Regions from separate parts of the Burkholderia mycopellens genome, predicted to be linked through region 3. Evidence: riboswitches for the same ligand, from Rfam matches in the RefSeq annotation. Region 3 holds a riboswitch; each other region holds the start of a gene.

Region 1 (2,253 bases), 1.0 Mb from region 3:
GCGGGCGTCGGGCCTGCTGCGGCCGTGGACGATGCGCCGCCTCCCCGCGGCGCTGAACCCCAATGTTTAGGCCGGTATCCGGGCTGACGAACACGCCGCTTCGCCTTCCCGGATGCGCGCGGCATCCAGTGGCGGTCGTCCGCATGCGCGCGGCATGCGGCGAAGCGGCGTTGCGTGGCGCTTGCGCGCGACGCGTTCGCTTACCGTTGCGGGGGCAGCACAGGTTGGCTCGACTGCGGCGCAGGCGGGCGCCCTGTTTCCCGTTTAACTGCGCGCACCGGAGCGGCGCGCGCGAGCACCAAAACGCGTGCGAGTGTAGGCGGCGGTGCGGGGAGCGTCAAGGCGAAGCGGGCCGCCCGGCCCGGTTGCGGATGGCCGGCGCGCAGGGCTGGAAGCCGTGCGCGGCGGTTCGTTCGGGTGGATCGCTGTGCTATCGTAGCGCCGCGTTCGGTGCTCGCATGCGCATTCCGCGCCTGCAGTTAAACGGGAAACAGGAGGCGGCCTGCCGCCCGGCCTGTGCTGTCCCCGCAACGGTACGCCGCCCGCGCGACGCGCTTCCCCGCGCACGCGCCCATGCCGCCCACGATGCCACTGCCCTTCAGCCGGGCGGGAAGGCTGCGGTCTGGCAAGCGGCCAGCCCGGATACCGGCCGACGCAAGGGGCGAGCCCGACGCTCGCCGAACGCCCGATCCGCGGGGGACGGATGGGGTGCGCATTCCGCCCGCGTCCGCGCGGGCTTCGTTCGATCCGCCATGCGTGACCTGTCTGCCGGCCGCCGCCGCGCCGCCCGCCTGCCCTGTTCCACTGTTTCGACACGGTGCGCGCCGTGCCGCGCCCGATGAGCCGCGCGTGGCTCGTCGGCGCCGGCCCCGGCGACGCCGACCTGCTGACGCTCAAGGCCGTCCACGCGATCGGCGCGGCGGACGTGCTGCTCGTCGACGATCTCGTGAATCCCGACGTACTGCGCCATGCGCGTGCCGATGCGCACATCGAGCACGTCGGCAAGCGCGGCGGCCATGCGTCGACGCCGCAGGCGGCGATCGTCGCTGCGATGCTCGCTCATCTGCGCGCGGGCCGCAGCGTCGCGCGGCTCAAGGGCGGCGATCCGTTCGTGTTCGGCCGCGGCGGCGAGGAACTGGCCGCGCTCGGCGCGGCGGGATTCCCGGTCGAAGTCGTGAACGGCGTCACCGCGGGTATCGCCGCGCCGGCCGCCATCGGCATCCCGGTCACGCAGCGCGGCGACGCGCAGGGCGTGATCTTCGTCACGGGCCACGGCGCGGGCGCCGACGAGCCCGACTGGCACGCGCTCGCGGCCACGCGCATGACGATCGTCATCTATATGGGCATCCGCCGGCTCGACGCGATTGCAACCGCGCTGCGCGAAGGCGGCCTGCCCGGCGATACGCCGTGCGCGGCGATCGAGCATGCGACGCGCCCCGAACAGCGGCACGCGCTCGCGACGCTCGATACGCTCGTCGAACGCGTCGGCGCGACCGGCATCGGTTCGCCTGCGATCGTCGTGATCGGGCGCGTCGCGGCGTTCGCCGACGCTCCCGCGGTACGTGCCGCGCTCGGCGGCGGCGCATGATGCGCGTCGCGCTCGGCATCGGTTTCCGTGCGGGCGCAACGGCCGCGCAACTCGATGCCGCAATCCGCGCGGCGCTGACGCTGTACCCGGCCGCCGAACCAGCGCTCGTTGCCACGCTCGCCGACAAGGCGCGTGCCCGCGCGCTGCGCACGCTGTGCGCGCGACGCGGCTGGCCGCTCGTCGCGTTCGACGCGGCGCACCTCGCGCGCCGTCCCGAACTGGCCGCGAGCGGCCCGTCGGATGCCGCGCTCGCCCGCTTCGGCGTCGCGGGCGTGGCCGAGCCGTGCGCGCGGCTCGCGGCGCCGCACGGCCGGCTGCTGGGCCCCAAATCCATCCGGGACGGTGTGACGGTCGCACTCGCCGGCCCGCTCTGAACCCTTTTGTTTCGCTTTCTTTCGACAGGACGAATCCGATGAAAACCGACGCCGAATCCCATCAACGGATGACCGAACGCCGCCGCGCGGGCCACGAGAAGAAGCAGGCCGCCGCCGTCAACGAAAAGGGCCTGCTGATCGTCAACACCGGCAACGGCAAGGGCAAGAGCACGGCCGCGTTCGGCATGGCGGTGCGCGTGCTCGGCCACGGCATGCGGCTCGGCGTCGTGCAGTTCATCAAGGGCGCGCTGCACACGTCCGAGCGCGACTTCCTCGGCGCGGTGGCCGAAT
Region 2 (2,253 bases), on a different replicon from region 3:
GGTCGTGCCGGTCAAGCTTGGCAAGAAGGGGATCGCGAAGCAGATCTTCCTCGGCATCCGTGAAGCGGATGAATCGATCGACTATCTGGCCGCGTTCGTCGCGCTGGCGCGCGAATCGACGAAGAGCGCGCCGCGCATGCTGCGCTAGGCGCCCCCCGTTGCCATGCGCGTCAGGCGGCGCGCATGCCGAAGCGTTCGCCGCGCTCGACCCATGCGCCGAACAGCAGGCCGATCGTCGTCCACATGATCACCTGCATGCCGATCGCCGCGGCGCGGAACTTCCACAGGACGACTGCCGGGAAGGCAGCCGGCACCTCGTTGATCGACGGCAGCCCGAGCTGCACGGCCGCGATGATCGCGATGAACACGAGCCCCGCGACGATCGACGCGTTCCATTGCCCGAGCTTCGCCAGCAGGTGGCGGCGCACGTTGACCGAGAACACCATCGTCGCGATCGAGATCGCGATCATCAGGAAAAACAAGCCCGTTCGATAGCCGATCGTGTCGGGGTCGCCGACCGACGGCGGATTGGCCGGGTACTTGATGTTCGGCACGATCACGAGCGCGATGAACGCCGCCAGCGCGAGCCACGCGGCCAGCGGCCGCGCCGGGAGGCGGCTGCCTCGGCCATAGGCATACGCAAAGACCAGCGAGAACAGCCCGCCGAAGGCCGCGCCGTACGTGACGACGCCGGTCAGCAAGCCGATGCCGGCCTGCGTGTGGCGGCTTACCAGCTCGGGTTCCGGCGCGTCGCCCTTGGCGGCGTCGAGTTTTTCTTCAAAGGAGATTGCCTGATCGACTTGCGGTTCGCCGACGATCTTGGCGAAACCGAACGTCAGGAGGCCTGCGGCGATGCCTGCGAGCATCCCGCGCATGAGCAGCTTTCCGACCATCGTGTACTCCGCGTCAGTGGCAGGGGAAGCCGAGCAGATGGCGGCCGTCGTGGACGAACTCGTGGACGTACATGCCCGGCACGAGCGACGTTGCCCCCTGTTCCGCGCCGACGAAATAAATCGCGAGCAACAGGATCAGGCCGACGAACACGGCCCACGGCAACAGTTCACGGACGGGGATGGGCGCCGGCACGACCGCCGGCTTCAGCACTGCTTCGCTCATGGATGCACCTCAGGGGAATCGCGCCCCGACAAATGTTGGATGGGTACGAAGGCAGGTCTGGCTTCCGGGATCATGGATCACCGGTTACAGTGGCGCGACCGCGCCGGAATTGAACCGGCTTCCGCGTTTCGTATCGGGCGAATTGTACGCGCGAACGTTCGCGTATTGAAGCGGCGCCAGGTGAACGAACACCCCCGTCCCGGATCATCCGAAAAACGACATGAACCAGCATGCCTCGCTGCGCCTGATCGCACACGCATCGACCCGGGCGATGCGTACCGGCGCGTTTCCCGACGACGATCCGCTCGACGCGCACGGGCTCGCCGAAGCCGCGGCGCGGCGCGACCGGTGGACAGGCATCACCGGCGCGCTCGTGCTGTGCAGCCCGGCCCGCTGTGCGGTGCAGACCGCCGATGCGCTCGGCCTGCATGCCGACATCGATGACGCACTGCGTGACATCGACTACCGAAACTGGCGCGGCAAGCGGCTGCACGACCTCGCGCGCGACTTTCCTGACGAACTGGGCGCGTGGATCGGCAATCCGTCCGCGTCGCCGCACGGCGGTGAATCGTTCGACGCAGCGATACGCCGCGTCGGCACATGGTTGAACGCGCTGCAACACCACCGCGACATCGTCGCCATCACGCACGCGCCGATCGTTCGCGCGGCCATCGCGCATGCGCTGCGGATGGATCCCGACGCGGCAACCCGCATCGACGTCGCACCGCTGTCGTGCACGACATTCGCCGCATCACCGCACGGATGGATGTTGATCGCCGACGACGATCGGCGCGACACCGCCACATAGCCTCCTGCCGTGTTGCGTTCGCGATATCGACCACGACACAAGCCGACGTGTCGTGTCGCAATCGCACTTGCATGGCAACGCTCACCTTACGTCACTGTAAGACACACCGTTCGCACTCCCTGCTGTCATCAAACTGACTGCTAGCCGAAGCTAGGATCGGACGCGGTTCCCTTACGAGACACCGTCATGAATCAACCTGCTTCGTCTGCCCCGAACAATTCGGGTTCCGTCGAGCGCACCAGGCAGCTCGGCTTGGCCGTCTTCCTGCTGGTGCTCGCGATCGGTGCGATCTATATCGCCACGCACCTGATCGACGATCTGTCGCCGAT
Region 3 (2,253 bases):
GAGGCCGACGAAACCGATCGTGCCGGCCGTCGTCACCGCGGCCGCGGCGGCCAGCGACGCGACGAGATAGATCCGCACGCGCAGGCGCGCAACGGGCACGCCGAGCGCGAGCGCGGTCGCATCGCCGCGCAGCAGCACGTTCAGTTGCGGCGCGGCCGGCAGCGCGACGCATGCGGCCAGCAACAGCGCCCCCCAAGCGAACCACGGCGCGGTCACGCCGTTCAGGTCGCCGGTCAGCCAGAAGATGATCCCGCGCAGCCGTGCATCGGGCGCGAGCGACAGCAGCAGCGTGACGAGTGCGCCCCACCCCGCCGCGATCACGACGCCCGTGAGCAGCAGCCGCGGCGACGCATCGCGCGCTTCGCCGCGCCACAGCTCGCGGCGTGCGAGACCGAGCACGAGCGCGACCGACACGAGCGAACCGGCGAACGCCGACGCATCGACGAGCCACCACGCGCCGCCCGCGATCATCGCGACGAGCGCGAAGCCGGCCGCGCCACCCGACACGCCGAGTACGTACGGCTCCGCGAGCGGATTGCGCAACAACACCTGCAGCAGTGCACCGGCCAGCGCGAGCAGCGCGCCGCATGCGAAGCCGGCGAGCGCGCGCGGCAGGCGCAACGTGCGGACGATATCGGCGAACAGCGCGTCGCCGCCATGCGGCACGAGCGACGCGAGCGCCTGCCATGGCGACATCGGCACGCTGCCGATCGACAGCGACGCGACGAACAGCAACGCGACCGCCGCGGCCAGCGCGGCCCAGATCGCGGTGGCGCGCGCGGCGCTCATGCCGCGCACGGCGCCGCACACGACGTGCGGCGCCCCCGCTTGCGGCCGCCGGCCGGTCGTGACGTAAGCGCCGCGCGGACGATTGGGGTCAGCATCGAAGAAGGTTCCGTGAAGCGTTGCGCGCCCCGCCTCCCCGCAGGCCGCGCGTCACGAAGCCCGTGCGGGCTCCCCGTCTCGGCCGGTATCCGGGCTGGCGGCGGTCCGGCTCGCCTTCCCGCGCGATGACGCGCAGTGGCCCGCGTCCGCATGCAAGACTTGCACGCGAAACGCGCTTGAGCCGGCCTGCGTCACGGGACGCGGCCGCTTACCGTTGCGGGGGCAGCGCAGGTTGGCGGGCTTCCGGCGCCCGCGCCCTGCTTCCCGTTTAACCGCGCGTTCCACGCGCGAGCACCGAGGCGGCGCCAGTTTAGGAGCGGGTCGCGCGAGCGTCAAGGAAGCGTCCGGACGTGCACGGGACGCGCCGATTCGCGGCAAGAAGCAGGGGTGTTACGACTGGAAACGTTACAGATGTCGGATTGCGCGTTATTCCGCGCTAAAATGCTGGGTCTTTAGAGGACGCAGCAAATGCTCAACGAACTCGAAACCCTATCTCAAAATATTGGCCGTCTGATTTCGCTGAACAAGCGCTATCACTCGGAACGGCTCGCGCTCGAGGAGCAGGTCGCGCAATTGCGCGCGGATGCGGACGCTGTCCGCGCGGAACTCGCGCAACTGCGCGATGAACGCAATGCACTTGCGGCCGAGCGTGACACGCTGTCAGCAAAGATCGACGACGCCCAGGTGAAACTGAACGCGATTCTCGAAAAGCTGCCACGCTCGAAAAGTGCGGAGCAAGCCGACAACCAGCTCGACCTGCTGGATGGGCAGGCGCGTACGGATGGCGATGACGCGGCCAGCCACGGAGAACATGCATGAGCACCAAGCAGATCGAAGTCTCGATTCTCGGTCAGGCCTATCGGCTCGCCTGCTCGGCCGAGACCGAAGCGGCACTGCTCGAAGCGGTCGCGCGGGTCGATGCCGAAATGTCGAAAATCCGCTCGAACAGCTCGGTACGCGGCACCGATCGCATCGCCGTGATGGCGGCGCTGTCGCTCGCATCCGAATTGCTGCGGCTGCAAACGAGCGTGCGGCACGGTGAAGCATTTCCGGCGGAGGAAATCCGTCGTACAATGCACCAGATGAATGAACAGCTCGGCGCGGTGCTCGCACAGCACGAGACGCAGTAACGTTTTAATCGATGCGTCGATTCCCCTTGATCTCGGCGATCAACGGTGGTCAAATTGGCGCATCGAATCACAGTTCAGTCAGCTTCCCTGCCTGGTTCGCCAAGGTCATATATTCCTTGAACCAATGCCATGTGCACGGTTGCGGAAATTTGTAGCACGGGCGCGCGCGTCACTCTGTCTGATGTACCCGAAGTGCTGCTAACTGCGACCAATTCTGAACCTCAGGTTCAGGATGCCG

The links. Region 3 has a riboswitch for cobalamin ahead of ACPTTC_RS14345 (FecCD family ABC transporter permease). Riboswitches for the same ligand answer to the same signal wherever they lie in the genome.
Region 1: it holds a riboswitch for cobalamin, as region 3 does, so the genes downstream of both, cobA (uroporphyrinogen-III C-methyltransferase) here and ACPTTC_RS14345 (FecCD family ABC transporter permease) in region 3, are expected to answer to the same signal.
Region 2: it holds a riboswitch for cobalamin, as region 3 does, so the genes downstream of both, ACPTTC_RS20130 (CbtB domain-containing protein) here and ACPTTC_RS14345 (FecCD family ABC transporter permease) in region 3, are expected to answer to the same signal.

What each region holds. Positions count from the first base shown of each region.
Region 1 is NZ_OZ183802.1:2,047,611-2,049,863, reverse strand. It holds cobalamin riboswitch at 53-318, opposite strand; cobalamin riboswitch at 432-668, shown strand; gene cobA (uroporphyrinogen-III C-methyltransferase) at 839-1,588, shown strand; gene ACPTTC_RS09435 (cobalamin biosynthesis protein) at 1,585-1,962, shown strand; gene cobO (cob(I)yrinic acid a,c-diamide adenosyltransferase) at 2,001-2,253, shown strand, end outside.
Region 2 is NZ_OZ183803.1:394,704-396,956, reverse strand. It holds gene ACPTTC_RS20140 (LysR family transcriptional regulator) at 1-148, shown strand, start outside; gene ACPTTC_RS20135 (CbtA family protein) at 171-893, opposite strand; gene ACPTTC_RS20130 (CbtB domain-containing protein) at 907-1,116, opposite strand; cobalamin riboswitch at 1,150-1,287, opposite strand; gene ACPTTC_RS20125 (histidine phosphatase family protein) at 1,337-1,924, shown strand; gene ACPTTC_RS20120 (inorganic phosphate transporter) at 2,111-2,253, shown strand, end outside.
Region 3 is NZ_OZ183802.1:3,091,477-3,093,729, forward strand. It holds gene ACPTTC_RS14345 (FecCD family ABC transporter permease) at 1-789, opposite strand, end outside; cobalamin riboswitch at 949-1,199, opposite strand; gene ACPTTC_RS14350 (ATPase) at 1,354-1,704, shown strand; gene ACPTTC_RS14355 (cell division protein ZapA) at 1,701-2,015, shown strand; RNA gene ssrS (6S RNA) at 2,097-2,253, shown strand, end outside.